3 regions of the Actinoplanes sp. NBC_00393 genome follow, and region 2 is predicted to be linked to each of the others. Evidence: riboswitches for the same ligand, from Rfam matches in the RefSeq annotation. Region 2 holds a riboswitch; each other region holds the start of a gene.

What was found. A riboswitch is a leader RNA that binds a small molecule or an ion and turns the genes downstream of it on or off. The one in region 2 is predicted to bind S-adenosylmethionine.
Region 1: it holds a riboswitch for S-adenosylmethionine, as region 2 does, so the genes downstream of both, OHA21_RS10150 (GNAT family N-acetyltransferase) here and OHA21_RS01205 (aminotransferase class V-fold PLP-dependent enzyme) in region 2, are expected to answer to the same signal.
Region 3: it holds a riboswitch for S-adenosylmethionine, as region 2 does, so the genes downstream of both, thrC (threonine synthase) here and OHA21_RS01205 (aminotransferase class V-fold PLP-dependent enzyme) in region 2, are expected to answer to the same signal.

What each region holds. Positions count from the first base shown of each region.
Region 1 is NZ_CP107942.1:2,225,157-2,235,210, reverse strand. Features, by position in the region: gene OHA21_RS10195 (LysR family transcriptional regulator) at 1-846, shown strand, start outside; gene nadE (ammonia-dependent NAD(+) synthetase) at 847-1,638, opposite strand; gene OHA21_RS10185 (M15 family metallopeptidase) at 1,677-2,756, opposite strand; gene OHA21_RS10180 (ABC transporter permease) at 2,862-3,623, opposite strand; gene OHA21_RS10175 (ABC transporter ATP-binding protein) at 3,623-4,393, opposite strand; gene OHA21_RS10170 (pentapeptide repeat-containing protein) at 4,403-5,260, opposite strand; gene OHA21_RS10165 (PadR family transcriptional regulator) at 5,274-5,603, opposite strand; gene OHA21_RS10160 (class I SAM-dependent methyltransferase) at 5,718-6,365, opposite strand; gene OHA21_RS10155 (hypothetical protein) at 6,368-6,724, opposite strand; gene OHA21_RS10150 (GNAT family N-acetyltransferase) at 6,737-7,360, opposite strand; SAM riboswitch class IV at 7,371-7,485, opposite strand; gene OHA21_RS10145 (hypothetical protein) at 7,565-8,230, shown strand; gene OHA21_RS10140 (hypothetical protein) at 8,426-9,460, opposite strand; gene OHA21_RS10135 ((2Fe-2S)-binding protein) at 9,478-9,987, shown strand; gene OHA21_RS10130 (xanthine dehydrogenase family protein molybdopterin-binding subunit) at 9,984-10,054, shown strand, end outside.
Region 2 is NZ_CP107942.1:269,253-279,306, forward strand. Features, by position in the region: gene OHA21_RS01165 (sensor histidine kinase) at 1-912, shown strand, start outside; gene OHA21_RS01170 (sensor histidine kinase) at 944-2,566, shown strand; gene OHA21_RS01175 (endo-1,4-beta-xylanase) at 2,650-3,750, shown strand; gene OHA21_RS01180 (glycoside hydrolase domain-containing protein) at 3,809-5,434, opposite strand; gene OHA21_RS01185 (HD domain-containing protein) at 5,609-6,157, shown strand; gene OHA21_RS01190 (M20 family metallopeptidase) at 6,146-7,270, opposite strand; partial or broken gene OHA21_RS01200 (DUF1684 domain-containing protein) at 7,669-8,456, opposite strand; SAM riboswitch class IV at 8,494-8,608, shown strand; gene OHA21_RS01205 (aminotransferase class V-fold PLP-dependent enzyme) at 8,625-9,938, shown strand; gene OHA21_RS01210 (putative bifunctional diguanylate cyclase/phosphodiesterase) at 9,993-10,054, shown strand, end outside.
Region 3 is NZ_CP107942.1:7,851,555-7,861,608, reverse strand. Features, by position in the region: gene OHA21_RS36400 (alpha/beta fold hydrolase) at 1-1,009, shown strand, start outside; gene OHA21_RS36395 (ABC transporter permease) at 1,006-1,875, shown strand; SAM riboswitch class I at 2,251-2,389, shown strand; gene thrC (threonine synthase) at 2,401-3,684, shown strand; gene OHA21_RS36385 (hypothetical protein) at 3,897-4,334, opposite strand; gene OHA21_RS36380 (GNAT family N-acetyltransferase) at 4,334-4,837, opposite strand; gene groL (chaperonin GroEL) at 5,223-6,845, shown strand; gene OHA21_RS36370 (Ig-like domain-containing protein) at 6,981-10,054, opposite strand, start outside.

The DNA.
Region 1 (10,054 bases), 2.0 Mb from region 2:
CGACTGCACATCTCCCAGCCGGCGATCAGCGAAGCCATCCGCAAGCTCGAACGCGAACTCGGGGTCACCCTGCTGGACCGACACCGCTCCGGCGCACGGATCAGCCTGGCCGGCCGCGACCTGCTGCGGCCGATCGTCGACGTGCTGGAGTCGGTCGAGCGGCTCAAGGCGGCCGCCGGCGACCAGCTGGCCACCCGGCGGCTGCTGCGCATCGGCACCGTCAACGCCGGCACCGCCTCACTCGTGCTGCCGGCCGTGCGTGCCTTCCAGGCCGCCAATGGACGCGCCGCGGTCGAGATCCGCAACATGCAGCAGGACGAGATCCAGGTGGCACTGGCCGAGGGCACGCTGGACCTGGGCCTGGTCAACCTGCTCGACGGCGACGACGTGCCGCCCGATCTGGAGGCCGTGCCGCTGCTCACCGGCCGGCCCGCCGCGGTCCTGCCGGCCGGGCACCGCCTGGCCGCGCAGCCGGCCGTCTCCGCCGACGACATGCGCGGCGAACGGTTCGTGGCGATGCGCTCCGGCTACCTGATGTACCGGTTCGCCCACCGGCTCTTCGGCTCCGACCTGCCCGCGGCCTGGCACTCCACCGACGGCGCCGAGATGGGCAAGATGATGGTCTCCGAGGGCATCGGGCTGACCGTGCTGCCCGATTACAGCGTGCTCGGCGACCCGCTCGAACAGGCCGGGCTGATCGTCACCCGGCCCCTGCTCGGCGACACCACGGTGATCACCATGGCCGCCCTGCACCGCCGCCAGACCCGGGTCCTGCCCGCCGTGCTCCAGCTGCTGGAACACCTGCGCGAGCAGGCCCGCGAACCCCTCCCGGCCCGGACTGCCTGATCAGCTCGGCGGGCCGGGCGGCATGCTGCGCTTGTGCGCGGTCGCGTGGTAGCGCTCCAGGATGGCCTTCTCGATGTCCGGCGGGACCGGGCGGCCCTCCAGGAAGTCGTCGATGTGGTCGTAGCTGAACCCGAACACCTCTTCGTCGGGCAGGCCCGGGCGCTCCGACTCCAGGTCCGCGGTGGGGACCTTGCGGATCAGGCCGGTGGGCGCGCCGAGCGCCTCGGCGACGGCACGCACGCGGCGCTTGGTCAAACCCGCCAGGGGTACGACGTCCGCAGCGCCGTCGCCGTGCTTGGTGAAGAACCCGGTGACCGCCTCGGCCGCGTGATCGGTGCCGACGACCAGTCCGCCCAGCGCGCCGGCCACCGCGTACTGCGCGATCATCCGCTGCCGGGCCTTGATGTTGCCGAGGACGAAGTCCTCCTGGGCGCGGTCCCGGATCGCCAGCCCGCCGGCCCGTAACGCGGCGTATCCGGCGTCACTGGCCGGCCGGATGTCCACGGTCATCGTCCGGTGCGGCTGGATGAACGCGAGCGCGGCCTGCGCGTCGTCCTCGTCGCGCTGCACCCCGTAGGGCAGCCGCATCGCGACGAACTCGGCGCCGGCCCGCTCCGCCGCCAGTTGGCAGAGCCGGCCGGCCACCGTCGAGTCGACGCCACCGCTGATGCCCAGCACCAGCGCGGACGCCTTCGCGCCGGTCAGCGTGTCGGCCAGGAAGGCGACCCGCCGCTCGATCTCACGGTGCGCGTCGAAGTCCGTGCCGACGCCGAGTTCGCTGGCGATGTTCATGCCTCAGCACGCTACCGGCCGATGCACCGGCCCGCCGGTCAACTCCCGTTGATGGACCAGTGCCACGGCTCGGACGGCAGGTTCACGAAGCCGTACTTGCCGGCGTTCGCGGCCATCCACTTGAAGGCCTTGCTGCTGCGGGAGTTGATGGTCTTCTTGTTGTACGTCATGTCGATCGCCAGACCGAGCTCGTGCAACGACCGGCCCGGGATCGCGGTCGGCACCCGGCACGAGGACGCCGGAGCGGTCCACACGTCGGGGCAGCCGTTGATGGTGCGCAGCTCGACCTGCCGCTGCTTGGTGCGGAAACCGCCGCCGGAGAGCGGGATGCCGGCCTTCGCCGCGTCGTCGAGCATCCGCTTGAACGGGGTCGCGACGATCTTGTTGACGGTCACCCCGTACACCGTGGTGGTCTGCTCCATGGTGAAACGTGCCCGGGTCTCGGTCACCACCTGGTTGCGGATCTCCGCGGCCTGCGCGGTCAGGGCCGTGCGCCGCGCCGGCCAGGCCTTGATCGTCGCCTCGGCGCCGGTGACCGCGTTGACCGCTGTCTGGTGCGCGTTGACCGCTGCGGTGACCTGGCGAGTCGCTGACGCGTACGCCGTCTGTGCTGTCTTGAGCGCCGCCGCCGCGGTGCCCGCAGCGGCGTGCCGGGCCTTGAACGTGGCCTCAGCCGTGGTCAGCGCCTTGCGGGCCTTGGTGACCCGGCTCTTGCTGTACGGCTTCTTCTTCTTGGCGGCGCTGACCGCCTTCTTCGCCGTCTCGACCGCCTTCTTCGCCGCCATCCGCTTGGTGCGGGCAGCCAGATCGGCGGCGGCCGCGCCGGTCACCGTCGTCTCCGCGGCAGTCTGACCCCGGCGGGCCTTGGTGACCTCGGCGTTGCGGGTGGTCACCGCGGCCTTGAGAGCGGGCAGCTGCGCGGTGAGCTGGACGGCCTGCGTCTCCAGGTTGAGCTTGCGGCGAATGGTCTGCGACCAGGTCGTTCCGGCGGACGCCGCCGCATTCGCCGTGACGTCAGCCTGGGCCGGCACCGCACCGACGGTGACCGCCAGGATCAGTGCCGGACCGGTCAGGCCCAGCCATTGCTTCTTCGTCTTCGATTTCCCGTTGCCAAGCACAGTGCCGGCTCCTCCCCCATCGCACGGACGCCGGGGAACCGAATCGGTGGCGTGCCGTGCGAGGTGAAGGAATCCAGGGAAATCAACCCGTTTCGCAACCGGGGATCAGGCGATCTTCCGCCGGTAGGCGGCCATGGCGAATCCGTACGCGACGACGGTGATGCCGACGCACCAGGCGATCGCGATCCAGATGTCGTTGCCGACCGGTTGCTGTTCGAGTAGAGCTCGGATCGAATTGACGATCGAGGTGACCGGCTGGTTCTCGGCGAACGCTTCCACCGGCGCCGGCATGGTGTCGGTGGGGACGAATGCGGAGCTGATGAAGGGCAGGAAGATGATCGGGTAGGAGAATGCGGAAGCGCCGTCGGGAGAGGACGCGGACAGTCCGGCGATGACCGCGATCCAGGTCAGCGCCAGGGTGAACAACAGCAGCAGGCCGGCCACCGCGAGCCAGGCCGGCACACCGGCCGAAGTGCGGAAACCCGCGAGGAGCCCGACGCCGATGATGACGATCGCGGAGATCGAGTTGGACACCAGCGAGGTCAGCACGTGACCCCACAGCACCGACGACCGGGCGATCGGCATCGAGTTGAACCGCTCGAAGATCCCGCCCTGCAGATCGTTGAACAGGCGATATCCCGTGTACGAGACGCCGCTGGCGATCGCGATCAGAAGAATGCCGGGCATCAGATAGTTCGTGTAATTGTCGGCGCCGGTCTGGATCGCGCCGCCGAAGACGTAGCGGAACAGCAGCATGAACGCGATCGGCATGATCGTGACGGTGATGATGGTGTCCAGGCTGCGGGTGATGTGCTTCATCGACCGGCCCAGCATCACGCCGGTGTTGCTCAGGGTCAGGGTGCTCATCACTGGCCTTTCTGGTTGCTGCCGACGGTGGCCAGGAAGATCTCCTCCAGGGAGGGTTGCCGTTCCACGTATTCGACCTTCGCGGGCGGCAGCAGCTCGCGCAGCTCGGCGAGGGTGCCGGAGACGATGATGGTGCCCTGGTGCAGGATCGCGATCCGGTCGGCCAGTTTCTCGGCCTCCTCCAGGTACTGCGTGGTGAGCAGGACGGTGGTGCCGTTGTCGGCGAGGCCCTGGATGACCTGCCAGACCTCGATCCGGGCCTCCGGGTCGAGGCCGGTGGTCGGCTCGTCCAGGAAGATCACCGGCGGCTCGCCGATCAGGCTCATCGCGATGTCGAGGCGCCGGCGCATACCACCGGAGTAGGTGCCGACCGGCCGGCCACCGGCGTCGGTGAGACTGAACCGTGCGAGGAGGTCGTCGGCGATGTGGCCGGAGTCTTTGATCTGCCGCAACTTCGCGATCATGATGAGGTTCTCGCGGCCGGTGAGGATCTCGTCGACCGCCGCGAACTGCCCGGTCAGGCTGATCGATCCGCGGACCTGCCGGGGCTGGGACACGACGTCGAACCCGTTGATCGTGGCCGTGCCCTCATCCGGTCTCAGCAGGGTCGCGAGGATCCGCACGAGCGTGGTCTTTCCCGCCCCGTTGGAACCGAGCAACGCGAAGATGCTGCCCTGCTTGACCTCGAGATTCACACCTTTGAGGACCGGCAGCTTGCCGTAGGACTTGTGCACTCCGGAAACCCGGATCGCCGATTCCATCGTCTGCATTCCGCTCCCCTAGGAGACAGTCACGTTGGACAGGTTGGCGCCGAGGCCCTTGAGCCCGGCGTAGGTCAGCTTGTCCATCCGCGCCCCGTCGAAATTCACGGTGCGGATGGCGTTCCGGAACTTCCGGCTCCAGGCCCGGAACGACACGTCGCGGAAGGTCGCGCCGCGGAACGAGACGTTGCCGACCGCTGCGAACTCGAACTTCACGCTGGTGAAGGCCGCCCCGTCCAGGTTCAGCCCGCGCAGGTCGGAGTAGGAGAAGTCGACACCGGTGAAGGTGCACCCCTCGAACGTGACCCGCCGCAGGTCCGTCTTGCTCAACTTGACGTCGGTCAGCACCACGTCGACGAACCGGACGTCGGCCAGCCCCGACGTGCTCAGATCGGTGCGCACCATGACGGTCCGGCGGAAACTGGCCCGGGCCAGCTCGATAGCCGTCAGGTTCGCGTCGGTCAGGTTGGCGCCGTCGAAGTTGGCGTCCGCCACATCGCTGGCCCGGAACGAACTGCCGGTCAGGTCAGCACCCGAGAAGTCCGAGCCGCGCAGCGCGCTCGCCTCGAACCGCCCGTCGCGGGCCACGACGCCGGCGAAATCGCTCTCCTTCAGGTCGCTCGCGTCGAACCGGGTCACCATCTGCCGCTCCAGCGAGCGGGACAGACTCGACACCTCCCGCACGGTCTGCTCGATGTCGCCGATGCTGTCGACGGTCATCTCGAAAGCGGTCGCGTCGTCCTTGCCCTCGGCCTTCAGGTCCCGGAACCGCTCCTGCAGATCGGCCAGCAGATCCGCCTTCAATTCGTCGATGCTCTTCGCACCCTCGTAGGGGGCGAAAACGCCGTCCACGTACTCGTTCAGCCTGTCGCTCATCGATTCGCCTCCCTCACATCAAGGTGTCGAGCACGCGCTTCGCGTACTCCCAATTGGTTTTGTTCCGGGCGTAGGTGTCCCGGCCCTTGTCGGTGATCCGGAAATACTTGCGGCGGCCGCCCTGCGACTCGTCGCCCCAATACCACGTGATGTCGCCGTCGGCCTCCAGGCGCCGGACGCTGGAATACATCGTGGCTTCCTTCAACTCGTATTCACCCTGCGAGCGCTCGGCGATCAACTTGACGATCTCGTAGCCGTAGCGGTCCGCCTCGGACAGCAACCGCAAGATCATCGTGTCGGTGTTGCCACGCAGCAGATCTGAGGTGATCTTGCTCGTGCTCATCTCTCCGCACCTCCCGAAGTACAAGGTAGGTCGCACTACTATGACTGTCAAGGTAGTTGCCGAGCCAGGGTACCCGGAGACATGCAGTAGTAGGCGTTGAACAGCGAAAACGCTTCAGATGGCGCGGTAGACCGCCAGCCAGGCCTGGTCGCTGTAGGTAGTACGAATGTCTTCGGTACCCAGCAGCTCGCTGAGTTGCGAGCGAGTGAAGAAGTGGTGGGCATCGCTGCCCAGCAGTCGAGCGTTGATCACACCGACGAACAGCAGCGGCAGGATGATGCGCCACAGCGAGACGATTCCGCGCTCCCGTACATGCTCGCCGAGAATGGCTTTCACGCCGGCGCCGGCCCGCGGCGTCGTCACGATCAGCCGGCCGCCGGGCATCAATCGGCCCTTCAGAACGGCAACCGTCTTCGCGGGATCAGGCAGCGCATAGAGAACGTTGCCGCACAGAATCACATCGAATCGGCCGCGTAACTCCGCCAGATCGCCGTTCAGGTCGGCGCGCACGTGAGTGACCCGGGGCTTCTTTCGGCGAGCGCGGTCCAGCATCACCGGCGACAGGTCGACCGCCACGATCTCGCCGGGATTCCTGGCCCGCACCGCGCGCGTCAGATTGCCGGTCCCGCAACCGGCGTCCAGGACACGGCGCGGCCCTTCCGGGACCTCGGCCATCAATTCACCGACCATTTTCCGGTACGGCTGAAGTCGTTCTATCACGTCGTAACAGCGGGCGTAGACGTCCCACAACAGCGTGGTCATCCTCAGCTCCGACCGTCGAGGAAGTCCGCGGTCCCGTGCCAGTCGCGGCCGGCCGCCCGGATGCGCTCGGTGAAGCCGCTGACCTCGCCCCACGCCGGGTAGCCGGCGCCCGTACCATCGCTGCTGATCTTCCGGGCCACGGCGGCCAGGTCGCCGGCGGCGCTGTAGGCGCCGAACCACCGCACCCGGCCCGCATCGATCCGGTCGTGCCACGGCAGCCAGCCCTGCGCGGTCAGCGCCTGCGGCGGTAGGTGCCCGTGCCGCACGAAGGCCTGGCCCTGCAGGCGTTTCGCCTCGGCGATCGCGGCCGGCCCGGTGAGCAGCCCGCACTCGTAGAGCTGCTCCCCGCGGGCCGGCATGACCCGATCGCATCACACCACGTCAATGCGTGCTTCCAGCCGGGCGCGGCAGGCCGGCCACTCCGACGCCGTGATGGAGAAGATCGCGGAGTCGCGCAGGAGGCCGTCCTCACCCGGTGCCCACGAGCGGGACCAGGAACGCAGCACCCCCTCGAAGCGGGCGCCGACCTTCTCGATCGCGACCCGGGACCGGCGGTTGCGGGCGTCGGTCTTCAGGTCGAGCCGGGCCACCCGCCACTGTTCGAACGCGTGCCCGAACAGCAGCAGTTTCGCCTCGGTGTTCAGCCCGGTGCTCTGCGCCGACGCGGCCAGCCAGGTGAAGCCGACCTCGACCGCGCACAGGCCGGTCCCGTCCGGCCAGGGACGCGGATCCCAGTACGCGGTGGCGCCGACAGCCCGGCCGGTGCCGGTGTCGATCTGCGCGTACGGCCGCAGCTTCCCGGCTGCCGCCCTGGCCAGCTGCGCGTCGATGTAGGCGTCCACCTCGGCGGCCGACGGCACCCAGGTGAACCGGTACGAGCCGCGGTCCTCCTCAGCAGCCGCGGCCAGGTCGGCGGCGTGCCGGCGGTCGAGCGGCTCCAGACGGACGCGGCGGCCCTGCAGGACGGGCGCGGTCAGGGTAGCGGGAAAGGACACGACGGCCTCCGTTCGCGGCTTGCCCGGCGCGGGATGCGGCGGACCCGGTCATCACCCGGGGCACCCCACCCACGCAGGAGGGTTGCCGGCCAGCGAGCCGGGGCTTGGCGCTGACACTCATGACCTTGGAGGCGAAACTAGCACGATCGCCTTGCCGGTCGGGGTACGGGCTGTCCACAATGGCGCGGGGACGGGGGGTGAGCCGTGGCCTGGAATCGGGTACGCACGGCCTGGGTCGCGGCCGCTGCCGCGCTGGTGTTGGTGGCGGCGGCGGGGACCTTCGTCTACTTCCGGTACTTCCGGGCGGAGGAGCAGTTGCCCGTCGGGTTCACCATCGCGGTGGAGCCCGACAGCAGTTCCGGGAACCGGCTGTGGGCCTTCCCGGCCGGCACGGTCGACGACACGCCGGACGGCTGCGGCACCGCGCCGTGGGCGCAGCAGAACGGTGGCCGTGACTATCAGATCACCGAGTTCGTGGTGACCATCGGCGCCCACACCGAGCCGCTGCTGCTGGCCGGCGCCGACGTGGTCGCGGACCGGACGCCACCGCAGGCCGTCGACGTCTTCGGATGCCGCGACGATGAGCGGACGCCCGCCGCCTTCCTGCACGTCAACCTCAACGAGAACGAGGCGTTGTGGGCGACGTCCACAGCAGACGCGTTCACCACCGAACCGCTGGAGCGGGAACTGGCGCCGGGCGCTTCCGAGCAGATCCGGGTCCGCGCGATCGGCGCCGACAACGACTACACCTGGCGGCTCGACCTGCACATCGCGTTCCGGGACCGCCAGGTCGTGCACCGCATCGACAACAACGGGCAACCGTTCGTCACGGTCGACGCGGGCCCGGGCAGCCGAGACCTTCGCCAGTGACGTGGCCACGTCAAGCCACGCGGGTCCCGCTGGATCGCGCGCAGGCCCCGCCAGCGGGCAGCGGCCGGCCGGTCGCGGACCTTCGCACAAGACAGGCGACGGTGAGACCCGCTTCGACCGGCCCCACAGGTGGGCGCGCTGGGGGCTGGAGTGGCACGCGGTCGAGGCAAGACGGGTAGGCGTACCGGGAAATGCTCAGCTGGTGTGCTGCAAGGGTGCCGGATCGTCGGCGCTGGGGCGCCGGCGGCGGCTGAAGTGGTGGGTGGCCAGCGCTATCGGCCAGAGAAGCAGGACAAGTACGGCCAGCAGCAGGTATTCGGCCATCGGAACGCGCAGGACCTCGTGGATGGCGGCCAGGTTGCGGCCGGAGTAGACCGTGATGAGCGCGGCAAGGTAGGTGGCCAGGAAGAGCCAGCGGGTGCGGGCGGACAGGCCCAGACCGTGCATCTGCGTGATCACGAAGACGGCCAGGAAGCCGAAGAGGAACTTGGGCCAGGCGCCGCCGGGGCCGGAGTTCATGAAGGCGACGAGGGTGCCGTGTACGGCTACGAGCAGTTCGAGGCTGAGCGTCCACCAGCGGTTGGTGTGGGCGGTGGTGAACATCAGGCTGCTCTGCAACAGCAGCAGGAACACGTAGAAGAAGCCGATGAGGTGGCCGCTGGTGCCTTCCATCGGGTGGTACCAGAACGTGTAGATGACCGCCCAACTGAACAGGTAACCGTGGTAGCGGCGGGCGAAATCCAGCACGGTGGCCGGGATGGGGGCGCGTTTGCCGGCCACCAGGCCGCGCCGGCGGTTCTCCATCAGCAGGACGACGACCAGTAGCAGGACGACTGAGCCCTGCGAGCTGAAGATCGACACGTCCTGGGCCAGGCCGTCGTAGAAGACCTTGGTCTGCAAAGCGTGCAGGGCGACGAAGCCGAGGCTCGCGGCCAGGGCCACCACGTTGATCGGCTTGAGCCCGGCGGTCCAGCGGCGGGTGTGGGTCTGGGCGTACCAGATCAGGCCCCACGAGACGATCTGGTGGGCGGCGTAGCCGAGCCAGGCGGACAGCCGGGTCCACGCGGTGGGTTCGGGGAGCTGCCAGTAGTACCAGCTGGCGCCCTGGTCGGGGCGGAAGCTGACCTCCAGGGTCTGGCCGAGCAGCCAGACCAGACCGGTCAGCAGAGCCACACCGGGTACGCCCCAGAGCAGCGCCCGGTCGCTGCGAAACGCTGTTTCCTTTACCACGCCTAGCAGTATTGTCCATGGTCAGCGGACGGAACAATGGGCGCACGTCGATGGAGGCGGGGAAATTGGGCCGATACCGGTTGCAGGTCAACGGCAAACGCCGGGTGGTGGACGTGCCGGGCGACACCCCGCTGCTGTGGGCGCTGCGGGAGGAGCTCGGGCTGACCGGGCCGAAGTACGGGTGCGGCGTCGGAGCGTGCGGGTCCTGCGTCTCGCTGTTCGACGGCGCGGCCGGGCGGCCCTGCGTCCGGACGGTGGCCGAGTCCACCGGCGAGCGGATCACCACGATCGAAGGGCTGCGGGAACACGCGGTGCAGCGGGCCTGGCTGGAGCTCGACGTGGCGCAGTGCGGCTACTGCCAGGCCGGGCAGATCATGACGGTGGTGGCGCTGCTCGCCGAGGTTCCGGACCCGGACGACGCGCAGATCGACGCGGCGCTGCAGGACAACGTGTGCCGCTGCGGGACGTACCCGCGGATCCGGGCGGCCGTGCGCCGGGCCGCCGAGATCGCCCGGGGGCAGCGATGATCACCCGGCGGACGTTGCTCGGGGCGGCTCTGGTCGTGGCGGTGCCCATCCCGGATGTGAAAAGCGA
Region 2 (10,054 bases):
GTCCCGGACGACGAGATCCCCCTGATGGTGGCGATGTCCGGGCGCGGTCCGGTCACCGGCCGGGAGATGCTGATCCGGCGGCCGGGTGCCGGGCCGCGCCGGGTACGGGCGAACGCGCGAGCCTTGCAGGCCGACGGCGGCGCGGTGCTCGGGGCGGTGGTGGCGCTGCAGGACGTGACCGCCGAGGCGACCCGGCGGCGGCTGCTCGACGAGGCCCGGGACCGGCTGGCCGCGGCGAACGCCGACCTGCGCCGTTCCAACGCCGACCTGACCAACTTCGCCGGCGCGGTCAGCCACGACCTGGTCGCTCCGCTGGCCGCGGTGGGCGGCGCACTGGAGCTGATCGCCGACGATCTGGACGGCCGGGCGCTCGGGTGGGCGGACGCCGCCGGACGGGCGGTCGTCAGGATGCGGGACCTGATCGTCGCGCTGCTCGACTACGCCCGCGCCGGCAGCGCACCGGTGCGGCGCGTACGCGTACCCCTGAAGAACCTCCTCGACCAGGCAATGCTGGACCTGCGTGCCGAGATCGAGGCGGCCGGGGCACGCGTCAGCGTGACCGGACCGCTGCCGGTGCTCTCCTGCGACCCGGTGCTGATCCGGCAGCTGCTGCAGAACCTGCTGGCGAACGCGGTGAAGTACCGGCATCCGCGGCGGCCGTGCCGGATCACGGTGAGCGCGGACGGCGACGGGGTGGCGGTGGCCGACAACGGCCTCGGCGTGCCGGCCGAGCACCGCGACCGGGTCTTCGACATGTTCACCCGCCTGGACCCGCGCGCCGAGGAGGGGCAGGGCATCGGCCTGGCCAGCTGCCTGCGCATCGTCGACCGGCACGGCGGCCGCATCCGGATGGAGGAGAACCCGCAGGGCGGTGTGACGGTCGTGTTCCAGCTGCCCGGGCCGGCCGGGTAAGAAGTCCGATGAGACTGCCGATCGGACAGAGGTGGATCTCGTCGCGGCAGGGGAGCGGGAGCGGGAACGGCAGCGGCTGGCCGCCCTGCACGAGTACCGGCTGCTCGACTCCCCGGCCGGCGACGAGCTGGAGGCCGTGGTCCGGGTCGCCGCCGCGATCGCGGGCGTGCCCAACGCCACCCTGAACCTGATCGACGAGAACCGGCAGTGCCAGCTCACCACGGTCGGGTTCGAGGGCGGCGACTCGGCGCGGTCCGATTCGATGTGCGCGGTCCGGTTCGAGACCGGGCAGTTCACCTACGTGCCGGACGCCAGCGTGGACCCCACCTTCCGGAACAACCCGTGGGTCACCGGGGTCCTCGCCGACGTGCGGTTCTACGCCTCGGCGCCGCTGATCACCCCGGACGGCCACGCGCTGGGCTCGCTCTGCGTCTTCCACTCCGAACCGGCGGCCCTGGACGACGGCCAGATCGCCCGGCTCACCGACCTCGCCGCGATCATCCTGGCCCTGTTCGAGCGCCGCCGGCAGGCGCGCCTCAACCGGGAGCTGGCGGTCATCGCGGAGGCCCGCCAGCGCTGGACCGACACGCTGCTGGAGACCATCGACGTGGCCGTGGTGGCCTGCGACGAGGACGGCCGGCTCAACCTGTTCAACCGGGCCGCCCGCGACTGGCACGGGCTGGACGCCGACCCGGCCGTCGACCCGTGGGACTTCTCCGACCGGTACTCGCTGTACGAGACCGACGGCCGGACCCGGCTGGACCCCGAGCGGGTCCCGTTGCTCCGAGCCCTGCGCGAGGGCGCTGTCACCGACGCTGAGCTGGTGATCCAGCGGCGGACCGGGGATCCGGTGCACGTCACCGCCAGCGGCCGGGCCCTGACCGGTCCGGGCGGCCGGGCGATGGGCGCCGTGGTGGCGATGACCGACGTGACCCGCGACCGGGCTCAGCAGCGGGCCATCGAGCAGGCCCGGCGCGAGCTCGCCACCGCGAACGAGGAGCTGCGCCGCTCCAACGCCGACCTGAGCAACTTCGCCGGCGCGGTGAGCCACGACCTGGTCGCCCCGCTGGGCGCGGTCGGCGGCTACCTGGAGCTGCTGGAGGACGTCGTCGACGAGGACGCCCGCCGGTGGGTGGACGCGGCGAGCCGGGCGGTGACCCGGATGCGCGACCTGATCCGGTCGCTGCTCGGGTACGCGCAGGCGGGCAGCGCCCCGGTGCGCCGGGTGCCGGTCGACCTCGGCGACATCCTCGAGCAGGTGCTCGCCGACCTGCGCGGGGCGATCGAGGAGGCGGGGGCCCGGGTCGACGTGCCGGAGCCGCTTCCGGTGGCCGCCTGCGACCCGGTGCTGATCCGGCAACTGCTGCAGAACCTGGTCGCCAACGCGGTCAAGTACCGGCATCCCGACCGGCCCTGCGTGGTCACGGTGACCGCGACCGGCGGCGAGATCCGGGTGGCCGACAACGGTGTGGGCATCCCGCCGGAGCAGCGCAGCCGGGTCTTCGACATGTTCACCCGGCTCGACGACGCGCCCGCCACCGGGCACGGCATCGGGCTCTCCAGCTGCCTGCGCATCGTCGACCGCCACGGCGGGTCGATCCGGGTGGCGGACAACCCGGGCGGAGGCACCGCTTTCGTCTTCACGCTGCCCTGATGCATTGACGCACATGGTGACTCCGCATAACTTACGAGGGACCACCGAAAGTTACGCGCTTCGCTTTCCTCGGAGGAGTCACCTTGAGAAAGCCGTCCCTTGCCACCGTGGCCGTCCTCGCCACCGCGGCACTCCTCGGTTTCACCGCCCAACCAGTGCAAGCCGGGCATGACCACGGCAAGACCCTGCGATCGGCCGCACCCCGAGACTTGCGGGTCGGCTCCGCAGTGGCCGGCGGCGGGCACCACGTCGACCAGCCCTATCCGGACCCGTTCCCCAACGACAAGCAGTACCGCAAGGTGCTGGCCCGCGAGTTCAGCTCGGTCTCCCCGGAGAACCAGATGAAGTGGGAGTTCATCCACCCCGAGCGCTACCGGTACAACTTCGGGCCGGCCGACGCGATCGTGAAGTTCGCCCGGCAGCACGGGCAGGCCGTGCGCGGGCACACGCTGCTCTGGCACAGCCAGAACCCGGCCTGGCTCACCGAGGGCACCTTCACCAAGGCCGAGCTGCGGCAGATCCTGAAGAGCCACATCTACACCGTGGTCGGCCGCTACCGCGGGCAGATCCACCAGTGGGACGTTGCCAACGAGATCTTCAACGAGAACGGCGAGTACCGGCAGGAGAACATCTTCATCCGCGAGCTCGGCCCGGGCATCGTCGCCGACGCGTTCCGCTGGGCACACCAGGCCGACCCGCGGGCGCAGCTGTTCCTCAACGACTACGGGGTGGACTGGCCGGGCACCAAGGTCGACGCGTACGAGGCGCTCGCCAAGGAACTGCTCGCCGCGAAGGTGCCGCTGCACGGGTTCGCCTCGCAGGCCCACCTGAGCATGCGTTACGGCGCGCCGGACCAGCTCGGGGCCGTCCTGCAGCGCTTCGACGACCTCGGCCTCTACACCGCGATCACCGAGCTCGACGTGCGGATGGACCTGCCCGAGGGCGGCGTGCCGACCGCCGAGCAGCTGGCCACCCAGGCCCGCTACTACCGGACCGTCCTGGACGCCTGCCTGGCCGTCGACGACTGCAACTCGTTCACCATCTGGGGCTTCACCGACAAGTACTCCTGGGTGCCGGTCTTCTTCCCGGCCGAGGGCGCCGCGACGGTGATGTGGGACGACTTCACCCGCAAGCCGGCCTACTTCGCGCTGCGCGAAGGCCTGGCGCAGGCCCGCCGCCGTTGATCTCCTGAAACGACACCGGGCCGCAGCATTTCGCTGCGGCCCGGCATCACATTGACGATCAGAACAGCGGGGTACGCCCCTTGTAGCCGGTCGAGATCCGGATCGGCGTACGCAGAACCTTGCCGGTGCCCCGGTAGAGCATCAGGTAGCCGGTGGCCGCCTGCACGCCCACCATGTCGGCCGAGCCGTCCCGGTCGAAGTCCCCGATGCCGGTGAAGTCCCGCAGCCCCTTGCCCGAGCCGATCTTCACCGACGCCTTGAACCCGCCCGACTTGCCGGGGTACAGGTAGATCCCGCCGTTGCTGTTCAGCTTGACCACCAGGTCCTGGAAGCCGTCCCGGTTGAAGTCGCCCACCCCGGTGAACTCGCTGCGGTTGTTCCAGTCGCCGTTGGCCAGCATCTTGCGCTTGCCGAACTTGACACCCTTGGCGCCGGGGTACAGGTAGACGTTGCCGTTGCTGGTCTGCGCGGCCAGCATGTCCGGGTAGCCGTCCTTGTTGAAGTCACCGATCGCGGTGATCTCCCGCAGGTGCTTCATGTTGCTGTACAACTTCTTGCGCGGGCCCAGCTTGCCGGTGCTGCGGCCGGGATAGAAGTACATCGCCCCGTTGCTCAGCCGGGCGATCACGTCCTGGATGCCGTCGCGGTTGAGGTCCATCCGGATCAGCGCGTTCGCGCTGGCGAAGCCGCCGGAGATGTGGGTACGCGCGCTCTCGGTCACGACCGTGCCGTTGCCGGGGTACGCGTACAGGTTGCCGGTGCTCTTGGTCCGCGCCACCACGTCCGACCAGCCGTTGCGCGTCCAGTCGCCGAGCTTGGCGGCGGGCAGCGGGGCGAAGTCGACGTAGTTGCTGTCGATGTTGATGGTGTGGCCGCCCCAGGTCTCCTTGTGCGGCCCGCCGTACTGCTTCATCCGGCGGTGCGGCGCCCAGTACGTCGCCGGGATCGCCTTGTCGTTGACCGTCACCACGTTGTCCCAGCGGGCGAAGTCCACGTAGTCCGGCCGCACGTACCCGGCCTTGTTGTAGACCGCGACCTGGTCGGCGATGCCGGAGCTGACGCTGCTGTAGTACCCGGAGAAGTAACCGTGGTCGTGCAGCCGGGCCGTCCAGGCGCTCATGAACGCGAGCACGCCGGCCTCGCAGGCGGCGTCGTTGGTCGCGTACGCCTCCATGTCGTAGATCAGCACGCTGCCCCGGGAGAGCCCCAACTTCAGCGCCTGGGTGACCGCGTCCTCCGCGGCGGCCCGGCCCTGCGATCCCGCCTTGCTGTTGGTGATCCGGGTCTTGGCCGACGCGCCGGTGCAGCTGGCCTGCGGGCCCACGTAGATCGGCAGCAGCTTCCAGCCGCGGTTGATCTGCTCCTTGACCCAGGCCGGAGTCAGATTGGCCTGCGTACACCCCCGGGCGACGCCGCCGAAGTAGATGCCGACCCCGCGGTACTTCGACTGCAGCCAGCCCTTCATCGCGTCGCTGGACGGCGCGGTGCAGGCGTCGAACGCGTACCCCTTGAAGGTGCCCGGCTGCGGCGGAAGTGGGGCGGTGGCAGCGGTCGCGTTCCCGTTCACCAGGGCGAGCGGGGCGACGCAGAGTGCCACGACGAACGCGCCGAGTAGTCGCTTCCGATACCTGAAGAGCCGGCGGGGGTTGAGCCGGTGACGCCCGGGCTTGGGCGTTGCATTCATTTATCGGACCTGTCGTCGGCAATAGGGGAAGCCCATCGAGGGAAGCAAACGTTCCGGTCCCTGCACAGGACCGATCGGCCGGTAACGATCACCCGAACGGCCAGGCCGCCGCATTCAGCCACCCGCCATGGCTTGTTCGGCCGTTGTTCACCTGCGCGGGACTAACCTCAGGCAATGACCGCCCTGCTGACCACCCGGGCCGACGCGGCACGCCACCTCGCCGAGACACTGCTGGGTGACAGCGGCGACCGGTGGCGGCACAGCGCCGGCGTCGCCGAGCGGGCCGCCGGCCTCGCCGACCGGCTCGGCCTCGACCCGGACGTGCTGGTCGCGGCGGCCTGGCTGCACGACATCGGGTACGCGAAACCGATCGCGCACACCGGCTTCCACCCGCTCGACGGCGCCGTCCACCTGACCGGCGAGGGCTGGCCGGCCCGGGTCGCCGGCCTGGTCGCGTACCACTCGGGCGCCCGCTTCGTGGCCGCCGCCCGCGGCTTCACCGACCAGCTCGCCGTCTTCGCCGACGAGCGCAGCCTGATGGCCGACGCGCTCACCTACGCCGACCAGACGGTCGGCCCGCGCGGCGAGCGGGTCGACACCGAGCAGCGGTACGCGGAGATGCTGCTGCGCCACGGCCCCTGCTCGGTGAACGCCCTGGTCGACGCGGACCGCCGGCCGTACCTGCGGGCCACCGCCGCCCGCGTCGAGGCGCTACTGCGCTAGCGACCACAGGAAGGTGCGGAGCGCGTCACGGTGCGGGCGCAGCGTGCGCAGATCCACGTACTCGGCCGGACCGTGCTGACCGTCGCCGCCCGGCCCGAAGATCACCGCGTCGATGCCGTGCGCCGAGTAGAACCGGCCGTCCGCCGCGCCGTGCTTACGCAACAGCGACCCGTCGTAGCCCACCGCGGCGGCCGCCTGCTGCAACGCCCGCACCTCGGCGCCGGCCGGATCGGCGTGGTGCGGCGCACCCATCGCGTCGACGTGCAGCTCCACCCCCGGCCCGGCGATCTCGCGCAGCTCGGCGACGAGATCGGTGTCCGTCGGCGGAAACCGGACGTCCAGCCAGGCACACGCGTCGGCGGGCACCATGTTCACCGCCTCGTTGCCGGTCTCGATCTTGGCCACGTTCACCGTGGTGACCCAGTCCTCGGCGGCCGGCACCGGGAAGCGTTCCAGTAGCCGTTGTACCGCGTCGACCACCGCGACCAGGGCGTTCTCCCCCAGCCAGGGGTAGGCGGCGTGCGCGGTCCGCCCGGTCGCGGTCAGCCGCACCCGCAGGATCCCCTTGGACTCGGTGACGATCCGCAGGTTGCTCTGCTCCCCGATGACGACGAAGCCGGCCCGGATGCCCTGCGCCACCTGATGCCCGGTCCCGTCGAAGCCGCCCACCTCCTCGTCGGTGACCAGCTGCAGCGCGATCGGGTAGGGCAGTTGCGGGGCGAGCTCGCGAAACACCGTGGCCAGTATCAGGGCGGCACACTTCATGTCGTGGGCGCCCCGGCCGTAGAGCCGGTGCCCGTCGCGGCGGGCGGTGAACTGCTCGGGCGTGCCCGGCACCACGTCCAGGTGCGCGTTGAGGACGACCCGGGCGTTGTTCGGCCCGACCAGGGCGCTGGGCTTGCCCCGCGACTCGAACCGGCGCACCTCGAACCCCGGACCGACCAGCTCGAGCACCATCTCGAGCGCCCGATGCAGCTCGTCCGGCCGGTCAGCGGTGGACTGCACGCTGATCAGGCGCACCAACCGGCTCCCCGGCGAGGCCGTCGCGGTCCCGGCGTCCGACGTCGCACGATCGACGTCCTGGCTGAGCGATCGAACATCGAGATCGTCCATGAGCCCCAAGATATCGACCGATCGGGGTGATCTTCCCCGAATCAATCGTCGGCGTCGATGAACTCAGCGGCGGTGGCGGACGTTGTCGCGGTCAGCCCAGCACGTACTCGGTCATGCCTGGCCGGGAAGCCGAGCCGACCCCGGACTCCCCACCGCTCACCGCGCTGCCGTCCCGGCGAGGCGTGCCTGAGCGGCGGCTGGGGGTGCGGGCCGCCGCTCACGCATGTCTCGTCACCCGCGAAGCGTGCCTGAGCGGCGGCCGGGCAACGCGAGCCGCCGCTCAGGCATGCTTCACCGTCCGCGAAACGCGTCTGAGTGGCGGCCGGGTGGTGCGAGCCGCCAGCAGGGTGGGTTCCCGGGCCGGGTAGCAGTCGTGAGCGGCGGCAGGCAGCCCCAGATCAGTAGCGCGGCTTCTGTTCGCCTGCCTCGATAGCTACCGGCAGGCGGTTGCCGGCCGGCGGCAGCGGGCACGTGGCGAACTCGGTGTAGGCGCACGGCAGGTTCGTGGCCCGGTTGAAGTCGAGCACGACCGCGCCGTCGTCGGCGGGCGGGGGATGAACAGGCTGCGGTTGGCGGCGTACGTGGTCAGGCCGGACGTCTCGTCGGTGAACAGGACGAACAGCGAACCGGGGCCGGAGCCGTTGAAGGCGATCAGCGACAGGTCCTGGCCGCCGATCGAGAACTCGACGACGCCCGGGGACTCGTAGACGTGTTCGATGCCCTCGGCCACCGAGCCGACCGGGGTCGGGCGGGGCGACGCGTAGGCCACGAACCGGGCCGGAACCACCCACTTCTCGTCGGCGGGGTAGGCGGGGGTGCCGGTGTAGGCGGTCAGCACCGGATTGGACGGGTGCCGGGGACGGACGACATCCAGGCCGCCGCGCCGGGCGATCTCGATCACCGCGTCGCCGTAGCCGGCCGTGACGTCGCCCCGCTCCTCGATCGGGTCGAAGCGGTGGGTTCCGGTGATCGGCGCGCCGTCGAGCGTCAGCTGCTCGCCGTCGCCCAGGGCCACGGTCACCCCGTCCGGGCCGCTGCTCCACTCGCCGGGCGCGCCGGAGATGCGCTGCGGGGTCGCGTCGAGCCAGTGCAGCCCGGTGATGGCGAGGAAGCCGTGCGGGGCGGCGCGCCGCTGCTCGTGGCCGGCGTGCCACCGCTCCCACTCGTCCCGGAACAAGATCGTCATGCGCCAACGATAGCCACGTCTGCTACCGTGCCCAGCAGGTCATGAGTGCCAGCGCGAAGCCCCGGCTCGCTGGCCGGCAACCCTTCCGTTCGCGACGGGGTGCCCCGGGTGAGGACCGGGCCGATGTCACCCGACATCGGCAAACGGCGAACCCGTGGAGGCGCGGTCATGCCATCTCTCGACATCGTCGGCGACGATCTCAAGGTTGAACTTCCCAGCGGTGAGACGGTGCGTTTCGCGCACCTCGACTACGCGGCGTCGGCGCCCTGCGCGCAGGCCGCGGCCGATGCGGTGGCCGAGCTGCTGCCGCGCTACGGCAGTGTTCACCGGGGCACCGGGGTACGGTCGCAGGCGTCCACGATCGCCTACGAGCTGGCCCGCGACGTGGTGGCCGAGTTCGCCGGCGCCGGCGACGACCACAGCGTGATCTTCACCCGGAACACCACGGATGCGCTGAACCTGCTGGCCCGGGCCCTGCCGCCGGGCACCACCACGATCCAGTTCGACGGCGAGCACCACGCCAACCTGCTGCCCTGGCCGAACGTGCTGCGCCTGCCCACCCCGGCGTCGCCGGACGAGGCGGTCGCCGCCCTGGACCGGGTGCTGCGCGGGCGGGCGCTGCGCGGCATCACGGGGCCGGCCGTGTTCACCGTCACCGGCGCGAGCAACGTGACCGGCGAGGTGTGGCCGGTTCGGCGCCTGGCCGATGTGGCGCACGCGTACGGCGTACGCGTCATAGTCGACGCTGCCCAGCTCGCCCCGCACCACCCGGTCTCGCTCGCCGACCTCGGCGCGGATTATCTGGCCTTCTCCGGCCACAAGCTGTACGCCCCGTTCGGCGCGGGCGTGCTCGCCGGCCGCACCGACTGGCTGGACGCCGCCGAACCCTACCTGGCCGGCGGCGGCGCCAGCGCCGTCGTGGGCGACCGCCCTGACGACCTGACCTGGGCCACCGGCCCGGCCCGGCACGAGGGCGGCACCCCCAACCTGCTCGGCGCCGTCGCCCTGGCCGCGGTCTGCGCCGCCCTGATCACCGCCGACCGCGACGCCCTGCACGCACACGAACAGGCCCTGCTCGGCCGGCTGCGCGACGGGCTGCGCGCGATCCCCGAGGCGGTCGAGGTCAGCGTGTTCGGCCCGGATCAGCCGCGGGTCGGGATCGTCTCGCTGCACCTGCCCGGCCACGACCCGGCCGCCATCGCCCAGCGCCTCGGCCGCGAGCACGGCATCGGCGTGCGGGCCGGCCAGTTCTGCGCGCACCCGCTGGTCCGGCGGCTCATCGGCACCGCCGAAGCAGGCGCCGCCGAAGCAGGCGCCGCCGGGGCAGGCACCGCCGGGGCAGGCGCCGCCGGGGCAGGCGCCGCCGAAGCCCGCGAGTGCGCCACGGCCACCGGTCTGCTGCGGGTCAGCTTCGGCCTCGGCAGCACCGCCGACGACGTGGACCGTCTGCTCACCGGCCTGGCCGCGGCACTTCGCACCTGAGCCGCTACCCGGCGGATCCTGCACCGGCCCACCGGGACCGCCGATGCTGCCTACGTGGTGACCTGGATGGGGTGGCTGCGCGACCGGCTTCCGACCGGCGGCGGGCTACGAGACGA
Region 3 (10,054 bases), 3.9 Mb from region 2:
TGTGCTCCTGCTCGGCCTCGTCGTGTTGCTGCTGGTCAACCGGGTTCGGCATCGGCGGCGCGACGTCACCGTCACCGAGGAGTACGCGGACACCCCGCTCGTCGTCCGAGGGCTGCGCAAGGCGTACGGGGACGGGTTCGTGGCGGTCCAGGAGATCGGCTTCACCGTCGAGCGGGGGCAGGTCGTCGGCCTGCTCGGGCCCAACGGCGCCGGCAAGACCACCACGCTGCGGGTGCTGATGGGCCTGACCCAGCCGACCGAGGGCGAGATCCACGTCTTCGGGCACCGGCTGGTCCCGGGCGCGCCGATCCTGTCCCGGGTCGGCGCGCTGGTCGAAGGGCCCGGCTTCCTGCCGCACCTCAGCGGCTACCAGAACCTGAAGGCGTACTGGCAGGCCACCGGCCGGCCGTGGGCGGACGCCCGCTTCGACGAGGCTCTGGAGATCGCCGGCCTCGGTGACTCGGTGCACCGCAAGACCCGCAAGTACAGCCACGGCATGCGCCAGCGGCTCGCCATCGCCCAGGCCATGCTCGGGCTGCCGGAACTGCTGGTGCTCGACGAGCCGACGGACGGGCTCGACCCGCCGCAGATCGCCGAGATGCGCCGGGTCCTCCAGCGGTACGCCACCGACGGCCGGGCCGTGCTCGTCTCCAGCCACCTGCTCGCCGAGGTGGAACAGACCTGCACCCACGCCGTGGTGGTCAACAAGGGGCGGATCGTCGCGTCCGGGCCGGTCAGCGAGATCGTCGGGGAGTCGCCGTCGGTGCAGCTCGACGTGTCCGACGTACCGGCCGCCACCCGCGTCCTGGAGGACCTCGGCGTGCGGTCGGTGAAGCCGGAAGGCGCCAGCGGCCTGATCGTCGACATGAACGGGACCGCCCGCTCCGAGCTGGTCGCCTCCCTGGTCGAGGCCGGCATCGGGGTGGACCGGCTGGTGCCGCGCCGCCGCCTGGAGGACGCGTTCCTGTCGCTGGTCGGCGACAACTCCCGAGGAAGTGGGGACCGATGAGCACGCTGGAAGCCGCGGCCGGCTACCGGCCGTCGCGCACCCTGCCGATCTGGGCCGAGGTACGCCGGCAGGCCTCGCGCCGCCGCACCCAACTCGCTCTCGGGTTCATGGTGCTGCTGCCGGTGATCATCCTGCTGGCCTTCGAGTTCGGCGGCGAGAACCGCGGCGACGAGGACGGCGACGGCGGTGGCGCGTTCAGCAGCATCGCCGACCTGGCCACCTCGGGCGGGCTCAACTTCACGCTGTTCTGCCTCGCGGTGTCGGCCGGGTTCCTGCTGGTCGTGGTGGTCGCCCTGTTCTTCGGCGACACCGTGGCCAGCGAGGCCAGCTGGGGGAGCCTGCGCTACCTGCTGGCCATCCCGGTGCCGCGGGCCCGGTTGCTCGGCGTCAAGCTGATCGTCGCCGCCGGGTACTCGCTCTTCGCCCTGCTCCTGCTCGCCGGCACGGGCCTGCTGATCGGCACCGTGCGCTACGGCTGGGGGCCGCTGGGCAGCACCATCGCGGCGGAGATCCCGCCCGCTGAGGGACTGCTGCGGTTGCTGGGCATCCTGGCGTACCTCGCGGTGACCCTGCTGGTCGTGGCCGGCCTGGCGTTCCTGCTGTCGGTGCTGACCGACGCGGCCCTGGGCGCGGTCGGCGGTGCGGTGATGCTCTGGATCCTCTCCAGCATCCTGGACCAGATCACCGCCCTGGGCAGCATCCGCAACATCCTGCCCACCCACTACACGGACGCCTGGCGTGGCATCCTCTCCACCCCGGTCCAGACCGAGGACCTGGCCAAGGGCGCGATCTCAGCGGTCGTCTACGCCGCGCTGCTGTGGTCGCTGGCCTTCTACCGCTTCACCCGCAAGGACGTCACCTCCTGACCGTCCCACCGCCGTCCCCGGCGCCCCGCCGGCGGCCAGCCACCCCCGGGCCGTAGCTCACGCTGGTTACGCCAGCCCGGTTAGACGCCTGGGCTGAGGTGAAGGCAGGGCGGGTGGGGTGGGGTTTGGGGTGAGCGCAACCAGGCACCCAGGTCGCCCGGGGCGGGGAGCGGTTTGGACGCGTAGCGGCCAGCGAGCCGGGCCGGGCCCTCGGCGGGAGCGACGGCCTGTACCCGGCACCCGGATGCGACATTCTGATCTTGAATTGATCTTGGTTGGGGGACAGCCTGCCGGGGAGAGGGAAGTCGCTCACACCTCGGGAACTCGTGATGGCGTTCACGGAATCTCGTCGTAAGGTGTGGGAAACAACTGAATACCTCATCCAGAGGGGCTGAGGGATACGGCCCGTTGACGCCCCGGCAACCACCACGCATGTCTCGATGACGAGGCCGCCGCGTGAGCAGGTGCTAATTCCGTCCCCGTTTCGGCAGGTCGCCGCGGGGAAAGATGAGAGGGAAGGCCTCGATGACGTCTACCGTCAACGCACCCAGCGCTACCACCACCTCGCCCGCTCGTGGCCTCGTCTGTCGTGCCTGCGGCGCGGAGTACCCGCTGGCCGCGCAGCACGCCTGTTACGAGTGTTTCGGCCCGCTCGAGGTCGCCTACGACGAGGCGTCGCTCGCGCGGGTCACCCGGGCCCAGATCGAGGCGGGCCCGCAGAACATCTGGCGTTACGCGGGGCTGCTGCCCGCCGGGCAGGACCCGGCCACCCGGGTGAGCCTCAACCCCGGCCTCACCCCGCTGGTCAGCGCACCGGCCCTGGCCGCCGCGGTCGGCCTGCAGGCCCCGCTGTACGTGAAGGACGACTCGGCCAACCCGACGCACTCGTTCAAGGACCGGGTCGTCTCGGTGGCCCTGACCGCCGCCAAGGAGCTGGGCTTCACCCGGTTCTCCTGCGCCTCCACCGGCAACCTGGCCAACTCGGTGGCCGCCCACGCCGCCCGGGCCGGTGTGCCGAGCATCGTCTTCATCCCGGCCGACCTGGAGCCGGGCAAGATCATCACCACCGCGGTGTACGGCGGGGGCCTGGTCGCCATCGAGGGCTCCTACGACGACGTGAACCGGTTGTGCAGCGAGCTGGTCGAGACCGACGAGTTCGAGGACACCGCGTTCGTCAACGTGAACGTGCGGCCGTTCTACGCCGAGGGCTCCAAGACGCTGGGCTACGAGGTGGCCGAGCAGCTCGGCTGGCGCATCCCGGCCCAGGTGGTCATCCCGATGGCCTCGGGTGAGCTGCTCACCAAGGTGGACAAGGCGTTCACCGAGCTGGTCGAGATCGGACTGGTCGAGGCGCCGGAGGGCGGCTGGACGGTGTTCGGCGCCCAGTCGGCCGGCTGCAACCCGATCGCCACGGCGCTGCACAACGACACCGATGTGATCACCCCGGTGAAGCCGACCGGCATCGCCAAGTCGCTCAACATCGGCGACCCGTCCGCGGGGCCGTACGCGATCGAGGCGGTCAAGCGGACCGGCGGCTGGATGGACTTCGCCGACGACGACGAGATCCGCGAGGGCATCCGGCTGCTCGCCGAGACGACCGGCATCTTCGCCGAGACCGCCGGCGGCACCACGGTCGCCGTGCTCAAGAAGCTCGTGGCGAGTGGCAAGCTCGACCCGGCGAAGGAGACCGTCGTCTACAACACCGGCGAGGGTCTGAAGACTCTCGACGCCGTTGCCGGCCAGGTTGGACCGACACACACGATCAAACCGTCGCTGCGTGGAGCCCGCGAAGCTGGCCTGCTGGGATAGCTCTGTGTAACCGGCTGTCAGCCGGTTGTCGAAGATTCCCTCCTGGAGGGACTTGCGATCCGATCTCCGGATCGGCAGGATGCATGACGCGGGAGGACGCGACGCCGTACGAGGCCCCTCACCTGAGCTTGGCGACAATCTCCGAGGGACCCAACGACCCCAGTGCTGACCCATGCGGAGGCAGTGGTGCGTCCGTCCTCCCGACCAAATTCCTACCGCCGCTTCCAGCGGGCCGCCCACGGCCGCAGCGGCAGGTCCTCGGGATAGCCGCCGTCCTTCAGCCCGGCCCTGCGTTCGAAGAAGTTGCGGACGCCGTAGGACCTGGTCAGGGAGTACGACCAGCCGCAGGCCAGCCAGTAGGCAGGCCAGAAGAGCGGTCCGAGTACGGCGTACTGGCCGGCGTGCCGGCTCTCGTGGGCCAGCAGCGCCGCCCGCTCCTCGGCCAGCAGCCAGTCCGCGGTGCGCCGGGTGAGGATCACCGAGCCGACCGTGAAGCACGAGTTCGGCGGCACCCGCAGCCGGTATCCCTCGGCGATGATGATGCCGTCGCGGCCGCGCCGGACCCGGGCCCCGGACAGCAGCGCCAGCAGCAGGCCCGCGCCGGTGGTCCCGTTGATCGTGGTCAGGAAGGTGCGCGTGCGATGCCGCATCAGATCCTCCGCCGCATCTGCAGCTCGGCGAGCGCCGGGACGGTCGGGTGGCGCAGCCGGACCCCGGTGTCGGTGAAACCCAGTTTTTCGTACGCCCGGACGGCCCGATCGTTGCCGACCACCACTTCCAGCATCAGCTCGTTGCGCCCGGCCGCGGCGGACCAGTCGGCCACCGCGTCGATCAGCTGGGCGAGCACCTTGCCACCCCGGTACGCCGGAGTCAGGTACACCGCGAAGACCACGGTGCAACCCGGCTCGTCCGGGACGGTGGTCCCGCCGGCGTGCCCGATCAGCGGCCCGCCCGGGTCGGCGATGAACTGGGCCGTCTCCGGGCCGGTGGCGGACTGCCGGATCCGCTGCCGGTAGTTCTCGTGCGGACGGGCGGCCGCCTGGGCCAGTGTCTCCAGGAAGGCGAGGGGACTGTCCGCCAGCATCTCCAGGCGCAGCGCGCGCATCCGCCCGGTGTCCTCGGGGATGACCCGGCGCACGGTCCAGTTCTCCATGTGGTTCTCACTACCGGGCGGACGGCGTCGCGGCAACCGGCTTGGCGTAAAGAGGACGCCCGACCTGGGCCTCAAGATCTTTGCCGGGAAACCGCGGCCTGTTCGAGGGTTTCGCGGGAAGATGGGGTTTCTTGCACTCGCCATCGGAGAGTGCTAAACAAGTGATTGGCACTCGCGCCTGCTGAGTGCCAGCAGGTCGGGACGGTGGGGTTCCGGTCGCGGCGTCGCCATCGGCGCCGGGGCACGGAACCGGTCGTCGCGGGCTATCCGGCTCGGCCTGAGGACGTCACATCGCCAGGTGGTGACGTCCACAGACGTTCCTCAACGTGCGGAGAGCGGGGCCGAACAGGCCCGGCGCCGCGGATGTCCGGGAGGACAACGCCGTATGGCCAAGATCATCGCATTCGACGAGGAGGCTCGTCGGGGCCTCGAGCGGGGCATGAACCAGCTCGCCGACGCGGTCAAGGTGACCCTCGGTCCCAAGGGCCGCAACGTGGTTCTCGAGAAGAAGTGGGGCGCCCCCACGATCACCAACGATGGTGTATCCATCGCCAAGGAGATCGAGCTCGAGGACTCGTACGAGAAGATCGGCGCTGAGCTGGTCAAGGAGGTCGCCAAGAAGACCGACGACGTGGCCGGTGACGGCACGACGACGGCGACCGTTCTCGCCCAGGCCCTGGTCCGTGAGGGCCTGCGCAACGTCGCCGCGGGTGCGAACCCGATGGCCCTGAAGCGGGGCATCGAGGCCGCGGTGGCGAGCGTCTCCGAGGGTCTCTCGCAGCTCGCGAAGGACGTGGAGACCAAGGAGCAGATCGCCTCCACCGCCTCCATCTCCGCCGGTGACTCCACGGTCGGCGAGATCATCGCCGAGGCCATGGACAAGGTCGGCAAGGAAGGCGTCATCACCGTCGAGGAGAGCAACACCTTCGGCCTCGAGCTCGAGCTCACCGAGGGTATGCGCTTCGACAAGGGCTACATCTCGGCGTACTTCATGACCGACGCCGAGCGCATGGAGGCCGTCTTCGACGACCCCTACATCCTGATCGCGAACAGCAAGATCTCCGCGGTCAAGGACCTGCTGCCGGTCCTCGAGAAGGTCATGCAGTCGGGCAAGCCGCTGATCATCATCGCCGAGGACGTCGAGGGCGAGGCCCTGGCGACCCTGGTGGTGAACAAGGTCCGTGGCACCTTCAAGTCCGTCGCCGTCAAGGCCCCGGGCTTCGGTGACCGCCGCAAGGCCATGCTGGAGGACATCGCCATCCTGACCGGTGGCGCCGTCATCAGCGAAGAGGTCGGCCTCAAGCTGGACGCCGCTGACCTGTCCCTGCTGGGCCAGGCCCGCAAGGTCGTCATCACCAAGGACGAGACCACCATCGTCGACGGTGCCGGCAACGCCGAGCAGATCCAGGGCCGGGTCAACCAGATCCGCGCCGAGATCGAGCGTTCGGACTCCGACTACGACCGTGAGAAGCTGCAGGAGCGCCTGGCCAAGCTGGCCGGCGGTGTTGCGGTGATCAAGGTCGGCGCGGCCACCGAGGTCGAGCTGAAGGAGCGCAAGCACCGCATCGAGGACGCCGTTCGCAACGCGAAGGCGGCCGTCGAGGAGGGCATCGTCCCCGGTGGTGGCGTCGCGCTGGTGCAGGCCGGCAAGACCGCGTTCGACAAGCTGGACCTGACCGGCGACGAGGCCACCGGTGCCAACATCGTCAAGGTCGCGCTCGACGCCCCGCTGCGTCAGATCGCCGTGAACGCCGGCCTCGAGGGCGGCGTCGTGGTGGAGAAGGTGCGCAACCTGGCGGCCGGCCACGGCCTGAACGCTGCCAACGGTGAGTACGTGGACCTGCTGGCCGCGGGCATCATCGACCCGGCCAAGGTCACCCGCTCGGCGCTGCAGAACGCCGCGTCGATCGCCGCGCTGTTCCTCACCACCGAGGCCGTCGTGGCCGACAAGCCCGAGAAGACCCCGGCTCCGGCCGGCGCCCCGGGCGGCGGTGACATGGACTTCTGAGTCCATCAGTAACACCTGAAAAGGGCGGGTCGCCTCGGCGGCCCGCCCTTTTCAGCGCTCCCGCCGGGGTTCGGCCGGTTCAGTGCTCCCGCCGGGGTTCGGCCGGTTCAGCGCTCCCGCCGGGGTCCGGCCGGTTCAGCGCTCCCGCCGGGGTTCGGGCCGGCCGGCGAGCCAGTGCAGGGCGATTCCGGTGAGCACGGCGGCCGCGCCGTATCGGACCACGACGAGCACGTCGTGCCCGGTGAGGGGCAGGTCGCGGGCCGCAGTGACGTGCACCGTGACGGTTCCGGTGGCGGTGCCGCCCCGGCCGTCGCCGATCGTGTAGGTGAAGGTGTCCACCCCGGTGAAGCCCGCTGCTGGGACATAGGTGACCTCGCCCGCGGCGTTCCCGGTCGCTTCGCCGTGTGCCGGAAGACCCAAGTCGACGATGGTGAGCGGGTCGCCGTCCGGGTCCGAGTCGTTCCGCAGGGGCTGGAACGTCACCCGCTCGCCGGCGGTCACCATCGTGGCGTCGGCCGCGACCAGCGGAATCCGGTTCGGCGGGTTCGGCGCTGACGGCGGGGTCGTGGGCGTCGGCGTCGTGGCCGGCGGGCTCGCCGGCGGCAGCGTCGTTGTGGGCGGGGCCGGCGTCGGTGCGGTGGTGACCGGCGGCGGGGTCGGCGCGCTGGTCGGGGGGAGCGTCGGGAGAGGCGGCAGCGGGTCGCCGACCAGCACGACGATCGTCGCCTCAGCCGCGTTCCCGAACGCGTCGACCACCGTGTAGGTGAAGGTATCGGTCCCGGAGAACCCCGGATTGGACCGGTAGGTGACGGTTCCGTCCGCGTTCAGGACCACGGTGCCGTGTGCCGGCGTCCCGACGGAGACGATGGTGACCGGCCGGCCGGCGTTGTCGGCGACCGGGAGCGGGACGGCCACCGGGTCGCCGGGCTTGGTGACCGTCGCCCGGTCCGGCACCTTCGGCGGCGCGTCGACGGTGATCGTGACGTTCGCGGTGACCCGCTGCCCGGCATCGTCCTGGGCGGTGTATCCGAAGACCGCCGGACCGGAGAAGCCGTCCGGCGGGGTGAAGGTGACGGTGCGCGCCCCGTACGTCACGGTGCCCCGTGCCGGCTGGGTGACCGCGACGACGGTGAGCGACCCGGCCGGGTCGACGTCGTTGGCGAGTACCGGCACGATCACCGCACGCCGGTAGGGGGTGTCCTGGAAGTCCGCTACGGCCACCGGCCGCCCGTCGCTGACGGTCACCCCGACAACTGCCGTGCCGAGCCCGCCGGCGCCGTCGCTGACCGTGTAGACGAAGGTGTCCCGGCCGAGCCAGCCGGCCGCCGGGGTGTACCGGATCCGCCCGCCCGACACGGTCGCGGTGCCGTGCCCGGGCGAGCCGGGTGAAGCGATGACGAGCGTCTGGCCGGTGTTGACGTCGCTGTCGTTGGCGAGCACGTCGATCGTGACGGTGCGGCCGGTCAGCACCCCGCCCTCGTCCGGCCGGGCGATCGGCGGCGCGTTCGCCACGGTCACGGTGATCTGGCCGGTGGCGCGGTTGCCGAGGGTGTCGCGTACGTCGTACCCGAACGTCTCCACACCGGCGAACGCGGCGCTCGGGGCGTACCACACGCTCCCGTCCGCGTTGAGTCCTGCGGTGCCGTGTCCCGGCGTCCCCACCGAGACGACGGTCAGCGCATCCCCCTCCGGGTCGGTGTCGTTCCCGGCGACCGGGATGGTCACCGGCGCCGCCGGGCCGGTCGACGCCGTGTCCGCCACCGCCACCGGCGGCCCGTTGATGGTGATCGTCACCGCGCCAGTGTCGGTCCGTCCCAGGTCGTCGGTGAGCACGTAGGTGAACGTGTCCAGTCCGGTGTTGCTGCCGGTGGACCGGTAGGTGAGCGTCCCGTCCGCGTTCAGCGTCACCACACCCTTGGCGGCCGCACCGGCCGACGCCACGGTGAGCAGCTGCCCGGCGTTCGGGTCGGTGTCGTTGTCGAGGACCGCCAGCGGCGTGGCCACCTTGGGGTGGGCCACGAAGGCGTCGTCCACGGCGATCGGCGCGGCGTTGCGTACGGTGATGGTCAGCACCGCCGAGTCGGCCAGCCGCTCCGGATCCTCGATGGCGTAGCTGATCGAGTCGGTGCCGTAGAAGCCGGCCGCCGGCGTGTAGGTGAGCGTCCCGTCCGGGTTCCGGACGATCGTGCCGTGCGCCGCAGCAGCCACGCCGGCCAGGGTGAGCAGGTCGCCGTTCGGGTCCTCGTCGTTGTCGAGCACAGCGACGGTGACGGCCGTGCCGGTGTCGGTGGCGGCCGCGTCCGGCCGGGCGACCGGCGCCGAGTTGACCACCCCGATCGTCACCGCCGCGGCGGAGGACCCCTGCCCGTCACTCAGCGTGTATCCGAACGTTTCCGGCCCCCGGTGCCCCGCGCCCGGGGTGTAGGTGATCATGCGACCCGGCCCGATCGACACCGTGCCGTGCGCGGGCAGGGCGGTCACGGTGATCGTCGCCGGAACGCCGTTCGGATCGTCGTCGTCGTTGGCCATCACGTCGATCGCGAGCGGCACCCCGGCCTGCACGGTCACCGCGTCCGGCCGGGCCACCGGCAGCGCGTTCGCCACGGTCACGTCGATCCGCCCGACGTCGCTGCCGCCGTGCCCGTCGTCGATCGTGTAGTCGAACTGATCCGTGCCGGAGAAGCCGGCGTCCGGGGTGTACCGGATGGTGCCGTCCGGCTGGACCGTCGCGGTGCCGCGGGTCGGATTGGCCGTGCCGCTCACCCGCAGCACGTCGCCCGGATTGGGGTCGGTCGCCCACGGGCTCAGCACGGCGATGTCCAGGTACTGCCGGTAACCGGTGCTCACGACCCGGTCGGCGGCGACCGGGAGGGCGTTGCGGACGGTGACTGTGACGGTCGCGGTGGAGGCGGCGTGGCCGGTGTCCTCGGCGGTGTACGAGAACGCGGCGGTCCCGGAGAACCCGAGCGGCGGCTGGTAGAACACCTCGTTGTTGACGATCGACGTGCTCCCTGTGCCGGTCGGCGGCTGGTCGACCGAGATGATGGTCAGGTAGTCCCCGAAGAGGCTGTTCGGGTCGGTGTCGTTGTCGAGCACGTCGATCGACTTGCCGGTGTTGTGAGCGGTGTCCGCCACGTCGTCCGCCGCGGTCGGCGCGGCGTTCTCCACGTCGATGTAGACGTGGCCGACCGCCTGCCCGCCGTACAGGT